4 regions of the Pantoea phytostimulans genome follow, and region 2 is predicted to be linked to each of the others. Evidence: riboswitches for the same ligand, from Rfam matches in the RefSeq annotation. Region 2 holds a riboswitch; each other region holds the start of a gene.
What was found. Region 2 has a riboswitch for thiamine pyrophosphate ahead of thiM (hydroxyethylthiazole kinase). Riboswitches for the same ligand answer to the same signal wherever they lie in the genome.
Positions count from the first base shown of each region.

Region 1: another riboswitch for thiamine pyrophosphate. It lies ahead of tenA (thiaminase II); the one in region 2 lies ahead of thiM (hydroxyethylthiazole kinase).
Region 3: another riboswitch for thiamine pyrophosphate. It lies ahead of thiC (phosphomethylpyrimidine synthase ThiC); the one in region 2 lies ahead of thiM (hydroxyethylthiazole kinase).
Region 4: another riboswitch for thiamine pyrophosphate. It lies ahead of ACF2G4_RS19530 (FAD-dependent oxidoreductase); the one in region 2 lies ahead of thiM (hydroxyethylthiazole kinase).

Region 1 covers NZ_CP173698.1:1,082,645-1,088,573, forward strand. Annotated here, with positions in the region: gene ACF2G4_RS05150 (lipopolysaccharide core heptose(II) kinase RfaY) at 1-299, opposite strand, end outside; gene ACF2G4_RS05155 (DNA topology modulation protein FlaR) at 877-1,158, opposite strand; partial or broken gene ACF2G4_RS05160 (GTPase) at 1,321-1,422, opposite strand; gene ACF2G4_RS05165 (M24 family metallopeptidase) at 1,464-2,861, opposite strand; TPP riboswitch at 2,992-3,094, shown strand; gene tenA (thiaminase II) at 3,157-3,873, shown strand; gene ACF2G4_RS05175 (ABC transporter ATP-binding protein) at 3,861-4,601, shown strand; gene ACF2G4_RS05180 (ABC transporter permease) at 4,598-5,362, shown strand; gene ACF2G4_RS05185 (ABC transporter substrate-binding protein) at 5,394-5,929, shown strand, end outside.
Region 2 covers NZ_CP173698.1:1,716,134-1,722,062, forward strand. Annotated here, with positions in the region: gene ACF2G4_RS08030 (mannitol dehydrogenase family protein) at 1-241, shown strand, start outside; gene ACF2G4_RS08035 (GntR family transcriptional regulator) at 343-1,029, shown strand; gene fbaB (class I fructose-bisphosphate aldolase) at 1,249-2,301, opposite strand; gene thiD (bifunctional hydroxymethylpyrimidine kinase/phosphomethylpyrimidine kinase) at 2,447-3,247, opposite strand; gene thiM (hydroxyethylthiazole kinase) at 3,244-4,035, opposite strand; TPP riboswitch at 4,067-4,157, opposite strand; gene ACF2G4_RS08055 (DUF2778 domain-containing protein) at 5,149-5,676, shown strand.
Region 3 covers NZ_CP173698.1:3,341,505-3,347,433, reverse strand. Annotated here, with positions in the region: gene hupA (nucleoid-associated protein HU-alpha) at 1-154, opposite strand, end outside; gene ACF2G4_RS15665 (YjaG family protein) at 343-933, opposite strand; gene nfi (deoxyribonuclease V) at 996-1,664, opposite strand; gene hemE (uroporphyrinogen decarboxylase) at 1,667-2,734, opposite strand; gene nudC (NAD(+) diphosphatase) at 2,778-3,548, opposite strand; gene rsd (sigma D regulator) at 3,638-4,144, shown strand; TPP riboswitch at 4,235-4,333, shown strand; gene thiC (phosphomethylpyrimidine synthase ThiC) at 4,423-5,929, shown strand, end outside.
Region 4 covers NZ_CP173699.1:219,883-225,811, forward strand. Annotated here, with positions in the region: gene ACF2G4_RS19510 (transporter substrate-binding domain-containing protein) at 1-502, shown strand, start outside; gene ACF2G4_RS19515 (ABC transporter permease subunit) at 509-1,234, shown strand; gene ACF2G4_RS19520 (ABC transporter permease) at 1,244-1,930, shown strand; gene ACF2G4_RS19525 (ABC transporter ATP-binding protein) at 1,927-2,706, shown strand; TPP riboswitch at 2,807-2,926, shown strand; gene ACF2G4_RS19530 (FAD-dependent oxidoreductase) at 3,068-3,997, shown strand; gene thiS (sulfur carrier protein ThiS) at 3,997-4,194, shown strand; gene ACF2G4_RS19540 (thiazole synthase) at 4,197-4,955, shown strand; gene ACF2G4_RS19545 (ThiF family adenylyltransferase) at 4,965-5,929, shown strand, end outside.

The DNA of each region.
Region 1 (5,929 bases), 630 kb from region 2:
TGAAAACGCATGCCTCTTGACCAGAGCTCGTCGTTGAGTTGAATCAGACTTAAAAAGTAATCCTTTCTGAAAAAGGATTTAAGCACCCTTTCGATTTTTTTACCGTTGGGCTTGAATACTTTCAATATATATAATTGTTCCTGGTGCTGGACCAGCATGACCTTGGTATTGTCCTTGTTGCGGAACACTTTACGTATCGGAAGACGTAAATGAACAAAATCCTCCAGGATCTCGTTATACGGAACACGACTCTCTTTGAAGCACAGCGTAAGATTATTATATTTAGTTTTGTGCAGCATAATTAGCCTACGGCCAGAGTGAAAAAATGGATAATTCCGTTAGGTATAGACCCGATCTGCGCCCTTCGCGACTCTGCGGCGACGGAAAAGCCATACAATCGTAATAGCGGTAAAAATATCGCCATAAATACCTCCTGCAATATCTGCCAGGCCGCTGACCTTAACGGGTAAGCACCTGCAAAAAGGCAGACAATAAAAGTAGGAATTATCGACATATAGCTATAACAATCTTGTTAGAAAATGCTTAAAAGTAATAAAATCTCACCTTTATTACAGAGTGATAATAACGTTAATCAATCACTTAAGTCTCATGATTCTATTATGCGAAAATTTTCGAGCAGATTATTTACGCGCATGTCTAAACCTTCAGTAAATAACATTCAGATTCATTGAAAATAGCACGTTGGGCGTATCTTTATTACGCCTTATCCGTTAAGAAGCAGATTAATCTGTTTAACTTTGCTTGACCCAATAGCCTGTATTATATGGAAATCATTTTATGCCTGTGGCCAACACGTTGGCTTCTTCGTTATATACCCCCTTCTCTTTTTAACCACTGACGTCCGCTGCAGCGGGTTCATTTCAACGCCCACTCTTTCCAGCAACGCTTCACCTGCTCTGCTGATAACAAGGCCACTTTTGGCGTCGTTAATTCATCAAATATCGCCCGGTGATGCGCTCTATTCTTCGGGGTGGTGAAAAGCAGATATTTCAACATGTCGCTATTAATGCGATCGCGCTGATGTTCTGCCAGCACGCCACCTATTCGTTCACGCTGGAAGACGGTACGTCGGAAATAACGCATGAGCATCAAGGGTAAACTGATATCCAGTAAAATTACGCCTGTTGCGCGATCCATTCTTTCCTTCAGGCAGCTGGAGTAATTACCCTCAATAATCCAACACTCTTGATCGATAGCCGCCCGATGCAGGTCTAAAAAATGCGATTTAGGTCGCGCCTGCCAATGCGTGCCAGGTAAATGATAAAGCTGATCAAGGTGTATTGCGGGATAAGATGTTTTATGAGAAATCGCATTGGCCAGCGTCGATTTCCCACTGTTAGATGGCCCTATAATAGCGACTCGTGGTCCAAGAAAAGATAAAGATTTAATGTCACTGCTCATCGTTAACGCCTGTTAGTCATAATGTAAATGCGACCTGCTCATTACTTAACGCGAACCAGTGCGCGAGTTTTATCCAACAAAAAAGGACGCAGATAACCTACCGTATTAGAAAGTAAAATTACCTCATCTGAAACCTTAATATTTACTACCTCTTTCAAATAACGTTTGCGAATTTCCATCCTTTTCCATACTTCGGGGAATTGTGCCGCTAGCTGCTGTTGCAATGTAATGTCTGCCAGCCCAACCGTATCTTCTATGTTACTGCCGCCATAACCCGGCAAAGAGGGAATAATATCAATCTGCAATAGCATCCCGCTGGTTAATGGAATTGTGGAATCAGGATAGATTGGTGAGCAAAGCCACTCTTCATCCGCCACCAAATGCCCCGGGTTCAAATGCCAGTGATAACGCGCTTTTGGTAGAACATTCTCGACAATGGCATACATTTCTCCGCCCGTGATGCCTACCCGCAAACTCTCGAGCCAGGTCACCACGGCATGATAATAGGGCGTGGCTAACTGCGTCAGCCAGTCAGAAACCGCGTCGGGCAACGCGGTGTCGTCGGCAACCACATAGGCTGAGCGACTGGTGAGTCCACCTTTGAAGCCAACCGTCAGCGAGATCTTATCGCCCAGGCAGATGCGTTTATCCGAAGGATAAAGGTTGGCATGCGCAAAGCGATCCCCGCTGGCGGCAATCATAATAACGTTATTCGGTTGACCGTCGGCAGCCAGCAAATGGCCGATCTCTTTTTCGCTTTTGCCGAGTTCAATGCTGTCCAGCGCGCTAAGGACATTGGTTGAGGCCAAATTGGCGCCATATTCATAAAAAGCGATTTCATCTGCCCGGTTTATGCGGCGAACGCCATATTCAGGCGAGATAAATATCCCCGTTGCGTTAACAACACAATGTTGTCCCCCTACCGCCTTCTTAACCGCATCAAGAATAAATGCAGGAACATCAAACAGGCTGCTTCGCTGCTCAGCATTGCCGGTGAAAAGCTTCCACCCGACGACGCCCACTTTTTGCCCAGCGATTAAACCTGCGCTCGCGAGCAACGTCTCTAACGGCTGTTCATGTGTCATGGGTTGATTGGGCAGCGAAAAGATCGGCGCATGCAGAGGTAATCCTGCATTACGTGCATAAGGCACAAGTTTGAGGTTCTCATTACCTATGATGTAACTAATAGCAGCTTGATCACTGAGTACTAAAAGTGCCTCTTCAAAACGCGGAATAAACCCCGCCAGATACTCAAAATTGCCGCCATGTTCTTTATCTGCATAGATAACCAAGTGCGCCAGCCCGTGCTGCTTCATCATATTAACCACTTCAACCACGCGTTGCTTCAGGGTTTCATCAGATAAAACGGGGCCCGCGATATAACGGAAGCATTGCGGTGGCGAAAGCGTTTGTAGCGAATAGCGTGTATCCAAATCCATGACGTGCTCCTGAAGAGTTAAAGAGAGGTTTCTCTGTTAAAAGCAGAGGGAAATTTGCAGTAAGCGTGGCTAACTCGGCCAAACCCACAATATCGACACGTTGAATTCACCCTTTAATTGACGTATAAAAAGTGTCTCCGAGGGGTGTCCTGAAATGGGCTGAGATGGCGTAAGCCGAACCCTTTGAACCTGATCTGGGTCATGCCAGCGAAGGGACGGGTTGGCAATATTGCACTCAGCAAATGCCTGTTCTTACCTCAGTATGCCCGGATCTCCACTTATCACTGGAGGTCCCATGTCTCTCTCAATGTTCAATGATTGCTTATATGGCCGTCTTCGCCAGCAAGCGGGTCAACACTGGCACGATTATGTCTCGCACACTTTTGTGCAACAGCTCGCTGCGGGTACCCTGCCGCACGCCGCTTTTCAGCGTTACCTCACGCAAGATTATCTCTTCCTGCTGCATTTTGCCCGCGCTTACGCCTTGTTGGTCAGCAAACTCCACACGCTACCCGAAATGCGTGCGGCAACCACATCCCTCAACGCTATTGTCAGTGAGCTGCCCTTGCATCTCACGTATTGCGCGCAATGGGGATTGAGCGAAAGCGACATCGTCAACGACGCTGAAGCACCAGAAACGCTGAACTACACCCGCTACGTTTTGGATATTGGACATTCTGGTGATGCGCTGGATTTGCTGGCGGCATTGATGCCTTGTGTCGCAGGTTATGCCGAAATTGGGCTTGGTTTATTAAACAATCCCGCCACTGTGATGCGCAATAATCCCTATGCTGCTTGGATACAAAACTATGGCGATGAAAGCTATTTGGCTGGCGTGCAGGCTTCGCTGACGCTGTTTGAAAATATCGCACGCCAGCGCGGTGGTGAAAGCCGTTTTGATGCGCTAGCCAATATCTTCACCACTGCAACGCGCTTAGAGAGCGCATTTTGGCAAATGGGACTCAATGCCGGTAACACCTCAAACGCGTTGATTTCCGCATGCAGCCGCTAAGCGCCATTCCCGGTATTAAAGTGCGCGATCTCAGCTTAAAGTTCGGTGAGCAGATCATTTTTGACCGGCTGAATATGGATATCACCGGCGGCGAATTCGTGGCGCTTCTGGGTGCCAGCGGTGCAGGGAAAAGCAGCTTGTTACGCATTATTGCTGGCCTTGCGCCACCCACTTCTGGCTCGGTGACGGGCAGCGATAATCAACCCTTGGCGGGCCGCATAGCCTGGATGGGGCAAAAAGATCTGCTTTATCCGTGGTTATCGGTGATAGATAACGTGGCGCTGGGCGCGCGTTTGCGGGGCGAAAAAGTCGATCGCGATTGGGCAAGGCATTTGCTGGCGCGTGTAGGCTTGAGCCGCGAAGAAAAATCCCTGCCGGCCACCCTTTCCGGCGGTATGCGTCAGCGTGCTGCGCTGGCCCGTACCCTCTATGAACGGCAACCGATTGTATTGATGGATGAGCCGTTCTCCGCGCTGGATGCCATTACCCGCACGCAAATTCAAACCCTGGCGGCTGAATTACTGGCACAACATACCGTGCTGCTGATTACCCACGATCCCGCTGAAGCCTGCCGCTTGAGTCACCGTTTGTTGGTGCTTTCACCCTATCCTTTCGGCATTGATGACTCGCACAGCATTGCTGGATTACCGCCGCGTGCGCCCGACGATCTTGATTCGATGAGAAGTCAGGCTGAGCTGTTGCAACGACTGATCAAGGCGGCAGGATGAAACACAATCGTCTTGCACGCAGCAGGCGTGGGCTCAGCGTTTTTATCGGCCTGATTGGCGTTTGGTGGCTGGCAACAAAATGGGGTGACATCCCTGCTTTCTTGTTGCCCGCGCCGCGCGCCGTGTTGCTTGCCGCCTGGGATAATGCGCCGTTCCTGGCCTACCACTCGCTGATTACGCTGTCAGAAATTGCCAGCGGATTCGTCATCGGTGTCTTGCTCGGCTGTAGCCTGGCGCTGTGCATGATCTACTCGCCACGGCTGCAACGTTGGCTGATGCCGCTGGTATTGACCAGCCAGGCGATTCCGGTGTTTGCGCTGGCCCCGCTGCTGGTGCTGTGGTTTGGCTTTGGCATGAGCGCAAAAGTGGTGATGGCAGTGTTAGTGATCTTCTTTCCGGTCACATCTACGTTTTTCGACGGTATGCGCCGCGTCAATAACGACTACCTCGATTTAGCCCGCACCCTGCGCGCTTCGCCGTATGCCCAGTTACGTCACGTACGCCTGATGGCGGCCTTGCCTGCGTTTGGTTCAGGATTGCGCATGGCCGCCGCCGTGGCACCGATCGGCGCGATCATCGGCGAATGGGTCGGTTCGGCTGAAGGATTGGGCTACGTCATGCTGAATGCCAATGCTCGAATGCAGAGTGATATGTGCTTTGCCGCCCTGTTTATTTTGGTGCTGATGACGCTTCTGCTTTGGAGCGTGATTGATGCTTTGCTGAAACGTGTGATCAACTGGATACCTGACAACGATGAATAACCACAACCCCCAACGTAAAACCCTGTTTAAAATGCGCCTAACCGTCCTGATTGCCAGCGCCGTTTTAGCCACCAGCGCGAGCGCCAATGAAAAACTCACGCTCATGCTCGACTGGTACATCAATCCCGACCACGCGCCGATCATGGTGGCTGAGCAGATCGGCGCATTTAGCGCACAGGGGCTGGATGTGCAGATTATTCCCCCTTCCGATCCCGCTTTACCGCCCCGCCTCGTGGCAGCTAAACAGGCCGACTTAGCCATTACCTATCAGCCGCAAATCCATTTTTTTGCCGATCAGGGTTTGCCGCTGGTACGCGTAGGCACCTTAATTAACACGCCGCTTAACACCGTTATTTCGTTGGATAAAAGCATTAAGACGCCAGCCGATCTCAACGGTAAAACCGTGGGATATTCTGTGAGCGGCATCGAGCAGGCGACATTGGCCACCATGCTCAAACATGAAAATCTCAACGCAAACGCAGTCAAACTGATCAACGTAAACTTTCAGCTCACCAGCGCCCTGTTAACCGGAAAGGTGGATGCCGTGATTGGCGGCTACCGCAATAT
Region 2 (5,929 bases):
TGTAGATGAACAAGGCCAGCCGATTGAGATACGAGATCCTCTGAAAAATGCGCTGGCCGAGTGTGTGAAAAACAGCGAAGACGGTGAAGCTCGCGTGCGGGCTTTGTTGGGGATGAACGCGGTGTTTGGCGAAGATTTGGCACAAAATGGTGACTTTGTTGCCCGATTAACGCATTTTTATCAGCAACTGGTGCAGCAAGGCGCCCGCGCTACCGTACATCAAATAATGAACGCGGCATGATTGTGCGGTAGCAAAAGCACTGGCGCAGATGCAGCGTGCTGATTAGACTGATTCTTTCTCTACGGGCTGGCTTATGTCAGCCGTAATATGGACATTGCCGCATGACGATCGCCTATACCATTACCACCAGCGAGCCAGTGAACCAGCAGATTTACCGTTATCTGCGCAAAGATATCGTCACCTGTGTGATTCAACCCGGTTCGTTGCTCTCTGAGAAAGAAGTTTCTGCTCGCTTCAATGTTTCACGTCAGCCGGTACGTGAAGCTTTTATTAAGCTGGCAGAAGCCGGATTGGTACAGGTGCTGCCACAACGTGGCACCTTCGTGCGTAAGATTTCCGCTAAGCGCGTAGCCGATGGGCGTTTCATCCGCGAAGCAGTGGAGATTGCGGTGGTTCGCCGTGCCGCAGTGGAGATCGCGTCGCCGGCTTTGATGGCGCTGGAACACAATTTGCAATTGCAAAAAATGGCTGCTGAGCGGCATGACAGCCAGGCATTTCTTAGCCTGGATGATGAGTTTCACCGTTTAATTGCTGAGAGCATCAACTGCACGCTGGCGTGGGAAACGGTGGAAAATATCAAGGCGGCGATGGATCGGGTGCGCTTTTTAACCTTGAGTGAAGTTTCCCCCCCGGAAAGTTTGATTGAGCAGCATCAGGAAATTTTCGCAGCGCTACAAGCTCATGATGCTGATGCCGCAGAAGCAGCGATGCGCCGCCATCTACAAGAGATGATTTTCTCAATAACGCCCATTGCCGAACGCAACAGTGAATGGTTTGAAGGGCCTTGAGTCGTTTGTCCCCTTATTCTTTTGAAGTGCGAGGCCGTTTGCCCCCACCTCAATCCTCTGAAGTGCGAGGTCGTTTGTCCCCCACCTCAATCCTCCCCCATAAATGGGGGAGGAAGATGCTGCTTTATGTTAGTGATGAGACGGCATGTGGCAGCGTCTCCTTCCCCCGCTTCGCGGAGGAAGGCCGGGATGGGGGGCAGCGCGCAGAGGACTCACTCCTTACGCAATCGTCACCTCTTTTGACAAATAAACATCCTGCACTGCATTTATCAGCGCGACGCCATCCTTCAACGATTTCTTGAACGCCTTACGTCCCAGAATCAATCCCATGCCTCCGGCACGTTTGTTAATAACGGCGGTACGCACTGATTCGGCAATATCTGTTTCACCCGCTGACGCGCCACCCGAATTGATCAACCCGGCGCGGCCCATATAGCAGTTTGCTAACTGATAACGCACCAAATCGATGGGATTTTCAGTAGTCAGCTTGGTGTAAACGCGCTCATCGGTATGACCAAATTTCACCGCGTTATAGCCGCCGTTGTTTTCCGCCATTTTCTGCTTAACGATGTCGGCACCAATCGTCGCCGCCAAATGGTTCGCCTGACCCGTTAAATCCGCACTGGAGTGATAATCCACGCCATCCTTTTTAAAGTCGTTATTGCGCAGGTAAGCCCACAATACTGTGACCAGGCCCAATTCATGTGCGCGCTCAAAAGCCGCAGAAATTTCTTCAATTTGGCGGCGTGATTGCTCTGAACCGAAGTAAATAGTCGCGCCAACCGCTACTGCGCCCATGTTGAACGCCTGATCGACGCTGGCATACAGCGTTTGATCGTATTGCGCCGGATAACTCAGCGTTTCGTTGTGGTTAAGCTTCATTAAAAATGGAATGCGGTGCGCATAACGACGCGATACGGAAGCCAATACACCGTAGGTTGATGCTACGCAATTACAGCCCGCTTCGATCGCCAGTTCAACAATGTTTTTGGGATCAAAATAGTGCGGATTAGCGGCAAACGAGGCGCCAGCTGAATGCTCTACACCCTGATCGACCGGCAGAATAGAGAGATAACCGGTTCCCGCCAGGCGACCGGTGTTATACAGCGTTTGCATATTGCGCAGTACCGCAGGAGAACGGTTGTTGTCGATCATTACCCGATCAACGAAATCCGCGCCTGGTAAATACAGGCTTTCCGCTGGAAGGGTCATGCAGCGATGTTGAAGAAGGGAATCCGCTTCTTTGCCCAATAACTGTACGATGTCCGTCATGTCAACTCCTGTTAGCTGTCGAGGGTGAACCGGCACCCGCCGATTCGACCCCCACAGCCTGGACCTTATTCACGCTATGACGCAAATTGCTGACTCCATTTTTCAGACGGATCCCCAGGAAAAAGCCCCGTTTTAGTCTCTCTCCTTACCACCATTGATGGAAGTGATGCACCGGCCCAATGCCTTTGCCCACTTCCAGTGAATCAGCGTGTAACAAGGCTTGCTGCAACCAGGCTTTGGCTTCCGTTAACGTCTCCTGCCAGTTTTGATGGCGTGGACGCAGCGCCGCTAGCGCCGCCGAAAGCGTACAACCGGTGCCGTGTGTGTGACGCGTATTCACACGAGGTGCGGTAAAACGTTGCTGAGCTGAGCGCGTAATCAGCCAGTCCGGGCTTTCCTCATTGCTCAGGTGTCCCCCTTTCATCAGCACCGCCTGACAACCCAACGCCAGCAGCGCTTCACCCTGCGTCAGCATTTCATCTTCGTTGTGCGCAATTGCACAATTTAACAGTGCGGCGGCTTCTGGCAAATTCGGGGTAATCAGTGAAACCTGTGGCAATAACAGTTCACGCACGCTGGCAATTGCATCCGGTGAAAGCAGTGCATCGCCGCTCTTGGCCACCATCACCGTATCCAGCACGACAAAGGGTAAACTGGCTCGTTTCAGGCGCTGAGCCACGCGCTCCACAATCGCGGTTTCCGCTAACATGCCGATTTTCGCGCTATCGATGCGCACATCATCCAGCACTGAATCCAACTGCGCCGTGACAAAGTCAGGATCCACGCGGTAAACCGATTGCACGCCGCAGGTATTTTGCGCCACCAGCGCAGTAATAACGCTGGTGCCATAAGCGCCTAACGCAGAGAAAGCTTTGAGATCGGCTTGGATCCCGGCTCCGCCACTGGGATCGGTGCCGGCGATGGTTAAGGCGTTAATGCGCTTCATGCTGCCACCTCCAGCATCCATAACGCATCAAGAAACGCGGCGACAAAGGTGCCCGGCCCTTGCGCTTGCGCCGCCGCTTTTTTCCCTGCCAGCGCCATCACCCGACATGCACAGGCAACGTTGAGCAAGCCATCGCCCGGCAGGCTGCTGAAAGCGGCAACTACCGCCGATAACGCGCAGCCCGTGCCGACTACGCGTGTCATCAGTGGGCTACCGCCGGAAATGGTTAAGGTGCGTGAGCCATCAGTGGCGTAATCAACTTCGCCGGTGACGATCACAAGGGTGTGATAATCGCGAGCAAGCTGCTGAGCGGCTGCCACTGCGGCATCGGCCTGATGCAAACTATCAACGCCTCGCCCGCCCGCAGCTTGCTGCGCTAGCGCTAAAATTTCAGAGGCATTACCGCGAATAGCGGCGGGTTTTTGACTCAGCAATTGCTGGCAGAATGCGCTGCGTAACGTGAGCGCGCCCACCGCAACCGGATCAAGTGTCCATGGCGTGCCAGCTTGATTGGCGGCGGTAACGGCGGCTTGCATAGCGAGTTGACGATCCTGCGTTAAGGTGCCCACATTAATCAGCAACGCGTCGGCAAAGCCGCTGAATTGCGCAGCTTCTTCAGGATCGATAACCATGGCAGGCGACGCGTTGAGCGCCAGCAGTACATTGGCCGTGAAGGTTTGCACGACATCATTGGTCATGCAATGAACCAGCGGCGCGTGTTGGCGAAATTGATGCAGGATACGCGCGACGTGCGCGTCAGAAAGGTGTTCAGGTTGATGTGTCATCATAACTCCCAACCGGCGAACAAGAAGGCAAATGCGGTCAGGCATCAGACTTCCCTACGCTGGCATTAATCCAGATCAGGTTCAAAGGGTATATCTCAGCCTAAAAGGCACCCCTAGTCATTGATAGATAAGCATATTTTTATAATAATTGCTCAATCACTCAGTGCAATCATAGGTGAGTTGATCCCAGCTTGTAAACCGCTTTGTATCCCACTTTGACCGCTTTGATAACGCGCAGAAGCCCTATACAAAAATCCCCGCAGTGCGAGGATCAATCATTAAGGCGTTTTACTCTATTTTCTAACTGGCGAATTAACCGCCGTAACCAAACTCCGATAAGGCTTCCCTTCACCATCAATAATTGTTTTGCAGGTTCTTAAGGCTACAAGTTGCGGAGTTATTTTGTAATGTGCTGCTAATCGGCTGATATTAATCAAGCTAACCAACATTCTGTCGTTGATTTTGTCGATGATAAGGCTATTTCCTTCGTCATCTTGAATATCAATCTTCGCCATTATGTTAGAAGTGGGTCTGTGATTTTAACTACGTCAACTGCAATGCCAGGCATTGTGAATGTTTTAACGTTGGGTAAGATTTCACGTCTCTGTGTAATGATATTTCCTTCATCAAGTGGACTAACATATTGGAATGCACTTTTCATCGACGTATGAAAACGTAACTTGCTGTATGCATCAGAACCTGCAAAAACAATCATACGGCGAAGGTTGCTATAGCGTCCTTTAGTTCCGTCGTTAACCTGCGATAAGAAACCATCAAATACCTCTAGAACGTCGATTGATGAATCTGTCAGGAGTTGGGGCTGAGGCCCCAGCTAATTTATGTATTAAAAGACGATCCTAAATTTTATCTCAGCAAATATAATTTATTTCCCTTGCCTCCCTACCTATCCCTTATCAGGCAATACTCACCAAACGCGTTGTGATGAGGTTAACCAAGTACTCTTTATGAAGCGTGACTGAGCCCCTGGCAGAGCCTACCATCGTGCTAAAAGCTTTTGAAATTGTAATTAATACGCTGTTAATTTTGATGATTTCTTTAAATCAACAATAAAAACCTTATCATAAGAGTGGATTACTAATAAGGGATTAAAGCCAAATGGCAATCAACGGAAAGTTTATTCTTACAGGCGCACAATTCTCTCCCCTCATACTACCAGGTATAGGGCACTTTATGGCGTTTTCTGGCAATGATCAGTATCGCAACAATGCCGCATGTGCCGCTATACCTTTCAAAGGGCCGATCCCGCTTGGTCGCTATCACATCGTGAAACGTCCTGTTAATGGGTTTAAGTCCATGCTGTACACAATGAGCCGTGAGGCTTGGACATGGCCAACAGATACCCCCGTAATTCACTCGGAATGGTTTGGACTATTTAGACAAGATTCACACGTTGATGACAAAACATTCATTGATGGCGTAGAAAGGGGGAATTTTAGATTGCATCCAATTGGTCCGGCAGGGATTTCTCAGGGATGTATAACATTACAGCACCGTAGTGACTTCATTAAAATAAGGCAGGCGCTAATGACTTATACATATGGAAATACAAACATCCCCGGAACACAATTGTATTCGTATGGAACGATTGAAGTAATCGACGGAGGAGTTTCCGGTGTGTGCTAAATCATCAGTGATTCCGAAGAAGACGCTATCCTTCGCCTTGATGTTTTTTTTATTTATGTGGTTGAACTATAAAATATTTATACCAGTAATTAAATCTAACACCTCGTGGTTTATTGATTTTACATCTGAATTAGGCTTTCACGATGCTGAAGGAGCATTTGGTCAAATGTTGGTGGCAATGTCTCTCATCGAAACAATACTAACTATGATTATATCTCTGTTTTTATTCAAGAAATATAAGAACCGGGCTTAG
Region 3 (5,929 bases), 1.6 Mb from region 2:
CTTTAAAAGTACCAAAACCAACCAGTTGTACAGCATCACCATCTTTCAGAGACTCAGTGATCGCAGCCAGAGTTGATTCCAGCGCTGCCTTTGCCTGGGTTTTAGACAGGTCAGCTTTTTCTGCGATTACATCAATCAGTTGAGTCTTGTTCATAAGTTATCCTTAAAGTGTATTTATCGCTTGCTAAGCAACGAGTGCGAGGGAAAAGCCACAATCTGGCACTCTCCAGCCAGCACGCACCGATAGCCACAATTTTCAGCCCCCCAAATGTAGACCAGACAGGGGGCCGATGTGAAGCCTCCAGGCGCGCTAATTCGGGCCTGAAGTCACGTTTTCTCGCCTTACTGCTGAAATTTTATACCGATGTTACTGATTCCCGCTTCACGCAGGTCCGATCGGAGTCCTTTGATTAATTCAAGGTCACGCTCTTCACAGTCCGCGAGCAGGCGAAAAATCTCCCATTGCAGGTCCCATTCATCGATTATTGCTGGGTTTTCACGCAGCTCTTCATCGGTCATTTCACGACCTGCCTGAGTCATTTCCAGCATCGCTATCGTGGTGATTGAGCTTTCGCTGACTTCAATGGCATGTTCCAGCGTCTCACCACTTAACTGTGCATGGAGCACTTCGCTTAATGCCACACAGGCATCGATAGCCGGATAAACGCCGTAAACCTCAAAAGCTTCGCCATCAGGAATAGCAGCTTCCAGCTTCTCAAGTTGGCTATCAAAATTAATCTTTGCATCTTTGACCGTCAGGTTTTCCCAAATCAAATCGAGAATACGACGGTAAAGCGCCGGATCGGCAAACTGCGTCTGCTCGCAAAAAGCCCAGTAATTGGGATACATGCGTTCGCACAGGCAAGCCATAAAGGTCAGGTGTTGCCAGCTTTCCAGCTTTGCCAGACGCAGATGAACGGGATTTTGTAACATGAAGGTGGCTCTTATTCGTTTAGCTGGCGGCAGTGTATCGTAAAAATGCCGCGTAAACAGCGTTAAAGCGTGTTTTGCCAACGCTGAAAGGCGGTACGATTTGAAGCGACAGCATCCGCCCAGCGCGTAGGCTCAGGCAAACGATAGCCGCGCGTACAGTTTTCAACCCAATGCAGCGCACTGTCCAGGCTAACACGATGCCCGGTCGCAATGAACAAGGGGTTACAACGCTGTTTGCTACGCCATACCCAACCGATTTGCTCGCCTTTGTCGATCAGCGGCTGGCGGCTTCCCGGTTGTGGGTCAACGTCTTGATAACGACCACATAAGCGACGCTTAGCGACGCCAATCGTAGGAACATCCACCAGCAAGCCAAAGTGTGATGCAACACCCAGCCGACGAGGATGCGAAATACCGTGACCATCAACAAATAACAGATCGGGTTTTTGCTCAAGCATCTGCCATGCCGCCATTAACGCGGGATACTCACGGAAAGAGAGAAAGCCGGGAATATACGGCATGGTGGTTTCGATACGCGCAATGCGATGTTCCACCAGCTTCAGAGAAGGATACTCAAGGATGACCAGAGCGGCACGCGTGATAGTACCCTCTTGCTCAAAGCCAACGTCTGCGCCGCCGATAAAGCGTGGCGGCAACACGTCAAAATCATCCTCACGCACCACGTCTGCGGCGCGTTGAAGCTGCTCGGCACGTAGTGCGGCAATATCCATATTTACTCCTGGTGCCATGGACGAGATAAGCGATGCACGGCTTCAACAAACGTGCCCGCGTGTTCAGGTGGGACATCCTGATGAATGCCGTGACCCAGGTTGAATACGTGACCATCACCTTTGCCAAAGCTTTCCAGAATTCCCGCGACTTCCTGCTCAATACGTGCAGGTGGTGCATAAAGCATGGAAGGATCCATGTTGCCTTGCAAGGCGACTTTGTCACCTACGCGACGGCGAGCGTCACCGATATCAGTTGTCCAGTCTAGGCCGAGCGCATCACAACCCGTTTCCGCCATCGCTTCCAGCCATTGCCCGCCACCTTTGGTGAACAGCGTAATCGGCACGCGGCGCCCTTCATTTTCATGCAAAACGCTATCGACAATTTTATGCATGTAATAAAGCGAGAACTCGCGATAATCTCGACCCGTCAACACCCCACCCCAAGTATCGAACACCATTACCGACTGCGCACCGGCACGTATTTGTGCATTCAAGTACAAAATGACGCTGTCTGCCAGCTTGTTCAGCATCGCATGCAGCGTTGTGGGATCGGCGTACATCATCTTTTTTATCTTAGTAAAGGCTTTGCTGCTGCCGCCTTCGACCATATATGTTGCCAACGTCCACGGACTGCCTGAGAAACCAATCAGCGGCACTTCGCCTTTTAAATTCTTACGAATAGTGCGCACAGCGTTCATAACATAACCCAGTTCCTGTTCAGGATCGGGGATCGGCAGGCGCTCAACATCGGCTCGACAGGTAATTGGGTTTGAAAAGCGCGGGCCTTCACCGGTTTCGAAGTAAAGTCCAAGCCCCATCGCATCGGGAATCGTTAAGATATCGCTGAAGAGGATCGCCGCATCCAGTTCATAACGACGCAGCGGCTGTAGCGTAACTTCGCAAGCCAGCTCGGCGTTTTTACACAGCGACATAAAATCGCCGGCTTCGGCGCGGGTCGCTTTGTATTCCGGTAAATAACGCCCGGCTTGTCGCATCATCCAGACCGGCGTGACATCAACCGGCTGACGTAACAGGGCGCGCAGATAACGATCATTCTTCAGTTCAGTCATTTTAAGGCTCTCTCAATTTCAAGCGCGTAGTGTAGCACTTTCCTTATGCTCCGGCGCGGCAGATGGCGACGGTATCTTCTATCAAGCGGCGCGCCACGGTGCCTGGCGGCGGTAGCATTGGCAGCGCGTCATAGCGGAACCAACCTGCATCCAGCAACTCTTTGCCGTCATGTTGCAGATCCCCGCTCTCATACTCAGCCATAAACGCCACCATCAATGATTGTGGAAAAGGCCAGGGTTGTGACGTCACGTAACGCACATTTTTAACCCGCACATTGCTCTCTTCCATCACTTCACGCGCCACAGCTTGCTCCAGCGTTTCGCCCACCTCGACGAATCCCGCCAGCACGGTATAAATGTTATTACGTTGTCGCGCATGATTCGCCAGCAGGATTTCATCACCCCGACGAATCGCAACAATGATACAAGGCGCGATCTGCGGGTAATAACGCTCACGACAATGACTACACAAACAGGCAAATTCATGTTTGCTGCGGTTCATTTCGTGACCGCAATAGCCGCACCAGCGATGGGATCGATAAAACTCTGCCAGTTGAACACCGCGCCCAGCGAGTTGAAACAGGCCAACTTCTTCATCGATTAATTGACGTACCGAGAACATGCTTTCAGATCGCGCTTCGCAAATGAGCCACACTTTTTCACCCAGCCACTCGCCGATGACCTGACCTTTAGTGCCAGTCAGACCGAATTTTTCTGCAGGTCCATGCGGTAATTCACCTTGTGGCAGCCAAAGTTTTTGCTCATGGCTGACAACCCACCATCCAGCGTCTACGCTTGTGATCTCGAATTGCATTTTTTTCGTCATCCTTAGCGTCAAATGGCACGCTGAAGTCCTGATGTTAAGTGTGTAGATAAACAACTATAACTCACATGGAGTTAGATATGCTTAACCAGTTAGACGTCCTGGCCGAGCGCGTAGGTGGCAGCAACGAACTGGTGGATTCGTGGCTTGAAGCCCGTCGCCAACTCTTAGTCGCCTATTACCATTTGGTAGGATTGAAACCCAATAAAGAAGCTTTAACGACGCTGGATGAACAGGCGTTGGATAATTTTTGTCACGGCTTGGTGGATTACCTTTCTGCCGGACACTTCAATATTTACGAGCGCATTATTAGTGAAATGAGTGGCGACAGTCCGATGATTGCTGCTGCGCAGATCTATCCGCCGCTTGAAGCCAATACGGAACGTTTGATGCAGCTGTATGATGGTCATTTGCAACAGGCAATTGACGATGATAACTGCGTGACTTTCCAGAAAGCGCTTTCTGAAGTCGGCGAAGTTTTAGAAACCCGCTTCACGCTGGAAGATAAATTGATTCAGCTGGCGTGGGATCAACAGCTGGCGCGCCCGCCGGTCGCCAATGACAGCCAGATGGCTCGTCCCGCTTAACGTTAATCACATGTAAAAGTCTTGTGATTACCTAAAAGCCCTTTTATGCTGAACGGGTTTTGATGACGCCAGTCTGATAAACCCGTTTTTAATTTCTTGTCGGAGTGCCTTCGGGCTGAGACCGTTTATTCGGGATCCGCGGAACCTGACCAGGTTAGAACCTGCGTAGGGAACAAGAGTAAATCTTCTTAGTACGCTGGCACTATTTTTGTCCATCGTATCGCTTACTCCTTCCGAACTCCGGACAAGCAACGTTCCCCCTTAACTGGAAAATTGCTATGTCTACTTCGAAAACCAATCGTCGCGAACAACGTGCCCAGGCGCAGGAATTTATCGATTCCCTGCAAGGCGGCAGTGCATTCCCCCACTCTAAACGCATTTGGATTACCGGTAGCCGTGCTGACATTCGCGTGCCAATGCGTGAAATTCAACTCAGCGCCACCCAAATTGGCGGTACCAAGGACGAACCTCGCTTCGAAGAGAATGAAGCCGTGCCGGTGTATGACACGGCAGGCGCTTATGGTGATCCAGACGCGCAGATTGATGTGCATCGCGGTCTTGAAAAACTGCGTGCTGGCTGGATTAACGATCGCGATGACAGCGAAAATCTCACGCAAATTAGCTCGACTTACACGCAGCAGCGTTTGGCCGATGACGGTCTTGATCATTTGCGTTTCGAGCATTTACCTCAACCGCGACGTGCCAAGTCCGGTCGCCGGGTGACACAATTGCACTACGCGCGTCAGGGCATCATCACGCCAGAAATGGAGTACATCGCACTGCGTGAAAATATGGGCCGCGAGCGTATACGTGGTGAAGTGCTGCTGCAACAGCATCCGGGATACAGTTTCGGTGCTAATTTACCGGAAAATATTACGCCGGAGTTTGTGCGCCAGGAAGTCGCCGAGGGTCGCGCCATTATTCCCGCCAATATTAATCACCCCGAATCGGAGCCGATGATTATTGGTCGCAACTTTTTGGTGAAGGTGAACGCCAATATCGGGAACTCGGCAGTAACCTCCTCTATTGAAGAAGAAGTGGAAAAATTAGTGTGGTCAACGCGTTGGGGTGCTGACACGGTAATGGATCTCTCCACCGGCCGTTATATACACGAAACACGTGAGTGGATTTTGCGTAACAGCCCGGTTCCGATTGGTACCGTACCGATTTATCAGGCGCTGGAAAAAGTGAATGGCGTGGCAGAGGATCTTAACTGGGAAATATTCCGCGATACGCTGTTAGAACAGGCTGAGCAAGGTGTCGACTACTTTACGATTCATGCTGGCGTGCTGCTGCGTTACGTGCCGATGACGGCAAAACGCCTGACCGGCATTGTCTCGCGTGGCGGTTCGATTATGGCCAAATGGTGCCTGTCACATCACAAAGAGAGCTTTCTCTATCAGCATTTTCGGGAGATTTGTGAAATTTGCGCCGCATACGATGTCTCGCTTTCGTTGGGAGATGGCTTACGCCCAGGTTCTATTCAGGATGCCAACGATGAAGCGCAGTTTGCCGAGCTGCATACGTTGGGTGAATTGACGAAGATTGCCTGGGAATATGACGTACAGGTAATGATTGAAGGCCCTGGCCACGTTCCGATGCAGATGATACGCCGCAACATGACCGAACAGCTTGAACATTGCCATGAAGCCCCTTTTTATACGCTCGGCCCACTAACAACTGACATCGCACCGGGTTACGATCACTTCACTTCCGGTATTGGCGCAGCCATGATTGGCTGGTTTGGCTGTGCGATGCTGTGTTACGTCACGCCAAAAGAGCATC
Region 4 (5,929 bases), on a different replicon from region 2:
TTCCAGCTTTGTCACAGCAAAAACCTCACCTTTAGCTTCGTTGCCGGGCACCGGTACTGTGGTTGCCGCTGACGATGAAGCTGGCATGAAAAAGTCTATTGATGATTTGAAAGCCACCTTCAAAGGCAAAACCATTGCCGTGCAGGTCGCCACAATTCAGGCTGATTTCTTACAAAAGTATCTGGGCGACGTTGCGACAATTCGTACCTATCAAGCTGGCCCGGAAACTTTCGCCGACCTGATGAATGGCCGTGTTGATGCGGTTATGGCCTCGCGTACCAATCTTAATGCGTTTGTGAAAAAACACACCGACGCTATCAGCAGCAGCGGCTACGGTTTTACGGGTGGCGTGCTGGGAGCGGGTTCAGCAATTGGTTTGCGTAAAGGCAATGCCGAGCTGAAAGCGGCATTGGATGAGGCGCTGTTATCCATGATTAAAGACGGCACGCTGAGCAAACTCTCCATTAAATGGTTTGGCGAAGACGTCGCACCAAAAGCCTAATTGCCTATGTTTATGAATATTGATTGGCAAATACTTGGCTTCGGTGATGAAGGTTGGGGCGGCGTGTTGCTTAACGCCGCCACGGTTACTGTCACTGTTTCTCTGTGCGCCTGGTTTCTGGGCGCTATTTTAGGCAGTTTACTGTGCTGGATGCAGATCGCCGGTTCGCGCTGGCAACAGCGGCTGGCAGCGGGCTACATCACAGTATTTCGTGGTGTACCTGAGTTGCTGGTGATCTACCTGTTCTACTTTGGTGGACGTCAGGTGGTTTCTTCTGTTGGCACCGCGCTGGGTTTTCAGGGGCCGTTCGACGTTAATGGTTTTATCGCAGGCGCAATTGCAATTGGACTGATTTCCGGGGCTTATCAGAGCAGCGTATTTCGTGGCGCCTTTTACGCTATTCCAAAAGGCACGCTGGAAGCCGCAACGGTGACGGGCATGGGACGTCTGATGATGTTCCGTAGAATGATCGTGCCACAGGCGCTGCGCACCGCGCTTCCCGGCATGGGAAATCAGTGGCAATCGGTGATTAAAGAGTCGGCATTGGTGTCGGTAACCGGTTTGGTCGAAACCATGAATCAGGTTTCCACCGCCGCTAACTCAACGCAGATGTCCTTCTTCTTCTACAGCGTCGGGGCCGTGATTTACCTGATCATCACCACCTGTTCAGACTTGGTTTTCCGCTACGTGGAAAAATTTGCCCTGCGCGGCCAACAGCGCGCGAATCTTTAAGGAGCCCACGTGGATTTCACTTTCTTGCAGGAAACGCTACTGGCGTTGCTCAAAGGATTGCCGCTGACCATTAATTTGGCGGTTCTGTCCTTGCTCGGCGGCGCTATCCTGGCGCTGCTGCTTAATCTGCTGCGTCAAACGCACATCGGCAGTTACGTTTGCCGCTTCTACGTTTGGCTGTTTCGCGGCACACCGCTGCTGATCCAAATCTTTATGGTTTATTACGGCTTGGGCAGCTTACCCGCCATTCGTGAAAGTATTTTTTGGCCGTTGCTGCGCGATCCTTACTGGTGCGGATTACTGGCGCTGATCCTCAACGATGCGGCGTATACCTCAGAAATCTTGCGTGGCGGCTTGCGTGCCGTCAGCATACAGTCACTGGAAGCGGCAAAAGTTTCTGGCATGTCGTCGCATAAAATCTTCACTCGCATCACGCTACCCATTGCCATTCGCCAGGCATTACCGGCCTACAGCAATGAGATCATCTCAATGATCAAAGCCACTTCGCTGGTCAGCACTATCAGCCTGATGGAGATGACCGGTATTGCGGATTCCATTGTTTCGTCCACTTTCCGCGCACTGGAAGTGTTCCTGAGCGCCGCCGTGATTTATCTGCTGCTTACCATGCTGGTTAGCAAAGGCGTCTCGATGCTGGAACGACGTTTATCACCTTACTATTTTGGAGCGCGGTCATGACCAAACCCACGATTATGCTGAGTCATCTCAGAAAGAGTTACGCGGGCCATGAAGTGCTGCACGATATCAGCCTGACGGCACACGACGGTGATGTTATTTCGCTGATTGGCGCCAGTGGCTCCGGTAAAAGTACCTTGCTGCGTTGCATTCCTTTCCTGGAAGTGCCTCAGGCTGGTGAGATTTCGGTGGGCGATGAAATCGTCTCTATCGATAACACGGAGGAAAAGCTCAGCCGTGAGCAGCGTCGTCGCATCAAGCTGATGCGTATGCAGCTTGGCTTTGTGTTTCAAAGTTTTAATCTGTGGCCGCATAAAACCGTGATGCAAAATATTATTGAAGCGCCGGTGCATGTGCAAAAGCGCAGTCACAAAGAGGCGATTGAAGAAGCCGAAGCGTTGCTGCACAAAGTGGGATTGTATGCAAAGCGCGATGCCTGGCCTTCACAACTTTCGGGTGGGCAACAACAGCGCGTTGCGATTGCGCGTGCGCTGGCGCAGCAACCAAAAGCGATCCTGTTTGATGAACCGACTTCAGCACTCGATCCAGAACTGGTAGGAGAGGTGTTGCGCGTAATCCGCAGCCTGGCGGAAGAGGGGCGCACCATGATCATCGTGACCCATGAAATGGGTTTCGCCCGCGAAGTATCGAACAAAGCGGTGTTTCTGCATCAAGGAATCGTGGAGGAATCTGGCGCACCGGAGCAGGTATTCCTCGACCCTGTATCGCCACGTTGTCGCGCCTTTGTAAACAGCCATTTCCAGCGCAACGCGGGATAACGTTCTTTTATTTGATCACGTTCATTCAAGGATGAGTGACGTTTTTAATCAGGATTTCCTTCACGTGCCCTTGACGAATCCCCGTCCTTAAAATAAAACTAGAACCCGTCAGGGGAGTCTCGCCGAAGAGACTGAGAGGCTAATAGCGCAATGCGCGGCTTAGCGACCCTTAGAACCTGACCCAGTTGATACTGGCGTAGGAAGACCTGGATCTCAGTGCGTTGAGCTCCTTGCCGCAAGGGCCGATCCGCACTGCTCTCGCCTTTTTTCCTTTCATGTATCACGGGTCTTCGCTGTTAAACGACGAGGCCAATGTGATGAACTCTCCCAATGTAACTGCTTTACTCGCAGACTCCGCATCATGAGCCGCTGGTCGGTTTTAGGCAGCGGTGTGTCAGGTTTATGTGTCGCCACGCTGCTGGTCGAACAGGGTGAATCCGTCGAAGTGATCAGCAAAGAGGAATGTCTTCCGGCTTCGCATTGGGCTGGCGGCATGCTTGCACCTTGGTGCGAAGCTGAAAGCGCACCTCAAGCGGTTATCGATTGGGGACAGCATTCCGCTGCGTGGTGGTCAAAACGTGTTGATGGCGTTGAACATAACGGCACGTTAGTTATTGCGCCGCCGCGTGATAGCCTGGAACTGACGCGCTTCGCAAAAATGACGTCGGAGCATCAATGGGTTGCACCGGGCGAAATCGAACCTGCGTTGGAAAATCGCTTCGCACGCGGCTTGTTCTTTTCAGGCGAAGCGCACCTAAATCCACGTGATGCTATGCAGCAACTGCGCGCAAAATTGCTGCAGTCCAATGTCTCTTTTCATAACGGCGAACCCAGCGGAAAAATCATTGATTGTCGCGGCATCCACGCTGCCGAAGACCAGCCTGCACTGCGCGCTGTGCGCGGTGAAATGCTGATCCTGCAAACTGATGAAATTCAGTTCTCGCGCCCGGTTCGCCTGTTACACCCTCGATTCCCTTGCTATCTGGTGCCGCGAGCAGCAGGGCGCTTTATGCTGGGTGCCACCATGGTGGAAAGTCATGACGACAGCCCAATCAGCGCGCGCGCCATGATGGAATTGCTTAGCGCGGCGTACACCCTTCATCCGGCACTGGCTGAAGCTCGCATTGTTGAAAGCGGCACCGGTCTGCGTCCCGCCTATCGCGATAACCTGCCTGAGGTTCGCTACCAACACGGCATATTTTCCTTAAACGGTATGTATCGGCATGGTTTTTTGCTGGCACCCATTATGGCTGAAAAACTGATGCAGCAACTGGCCCAGGAGGTTTTGTAATGCGTATTCAACTTAATGGTCGTCCGATCGAAACGGAAGCCAACACCTTGGCAGAACTGCTTCAAGAACAGCAGATAGATGCCAGCTGCGTCGCCAGCGCCGTGGACGGTGAATTTGTACCGCGATCTCGCTACGACGCTCAGCACATCACCGCAGGTTGTCAGCTAGAAATTTTGTCACCGATGCAGGGAGGTTAAGTATGTTTTACGATTTCCAACCCCAGTCGCGATTTTTACTGGGAACCGCCGGTTATCCGTCGCCTGATGTGCTGGCGCAAGCGATTAGCGCATCGGGCACTGAAATTATTACGGTTAGCCTGCGCCGCGAGGGCAATGCAGGTGGTGCATTCCGTGAACTGTTGAAGTCGCTGAACACGCGAATTCTGCCTAACACTGCCGGTTGTCACACAGTCAAAGAGGCGGTAACCACCGCGCAAATGGCACGCGAACTCTTCAATACATCCTGGATAAAACTGGAGGTCATTGGGCATGCCGACACGCTGCAACCCGATCCTTTTGCCTTGGTCGAAGCCGCACGCATTCTTTGCGCCGACGGTTTCAACGTTTTCCCTTACACCACGGAAGATCTTATTGTTGGCGAAAAATTACTGGAAGCGGGCTGTGAATTATTGATGCCTTGGGGCGCGCCTATCGGTTCCGGTCAGGGATTACGCAATATCGAAGGATTGCGTTCTATGCGTGCCTGGTTCAAAGGCATTCCGTTGATCATTGATGCCGGCATTGGCGCGCCGAGCCAGGCGGCACAGGCGATGGAAATGGGTTTTGACGGGATCCTGCTCAATACGGCTGTGGCAAAAGCACGCGATCCGGTGCGTATGGCGGGTGCGTTTGCCTCAGCAATCCATGCTGGCCTGGAAGCGCAGCAGGCAGGGATGATGGAACGCCGCGACATGGCAGCCGCTTCTACACCCATTTTCGGTTTGGCCGAGTTCAGTTGAGGATAAAAGATGAGTCGTTATCAGCGGCAATCGATGCTGCCGGAAATAGGCGATGCCGGGCAGCAGCGTCTGGCAAGCGCACGCGTGCTGGTGGTTGGTGCGGGTGGCTTGGGATCAACACTACTGCCGCTGCTGGTGGGCGCAGGGGTAGGATTTATAAAGCTTTACGACGGTGACGTGGTTGAACTGCATAATCTTCACCGGCAAACGCTGTTTGGCATGGCAGATGTGGGTCAATCAAAAGCAGTATGCGCCCAGCGGGCGCTAGCGCAGCGCAATCCCGAATCGATTGTAGAAGCACATCCGCACACACTGCGCGCCAGTATGATAAGTCATGCGCTTGATGGCATCGATATTGTGATCGACGCGGCTGATAATTTCGCTATTACCTATCAACTCTCTGACGTCTGCTATCCGCGCCATATTCCGCTGGTCTGCGCCTCGGTACTGGGCCGAACAGGTTATGTCGGTAGCTTCTGTGCAGATGCACCGAGCTATCGGGCACTTTTCCCTCAGTTGCCTACTGCATCCGCTAACTGCAATACCGCGGGCGTAATGGGGCCAGCCGTGGCAACGCTTGGTGCATTACAGGCACAAATGGCGCTCAGCATCTTGCTGCAACTCAAGCCGTCGCCCCTCGGTTGTATGATTAAGTGCGATTTTGTCGAGTGGCACGTGAGGCAGTTCCGCTTTGATTATGCGGAGGAGCCGGCGCATCCCGGCGTGCCGTTTATCGACCTACAACTGCTTACGCCTGAAGATTGTATTATTGATTTGCGCAGTGTTATGGAAGCGCCAACCAGCATCGCTGACGACGTTCTGCGTCTGTTGCCTGATGAGCTCGCAGCCTGGCAGGCGCCTGAAAAACAGCGCATTGTACTGGTGTGTGCCAGCGGAATGCGTGCGGCTAAGGCTGCGCAGGCACTGGAGCAACGTGGGCATCGCCGATTAGCAATAATTGCAGCGAATCAATG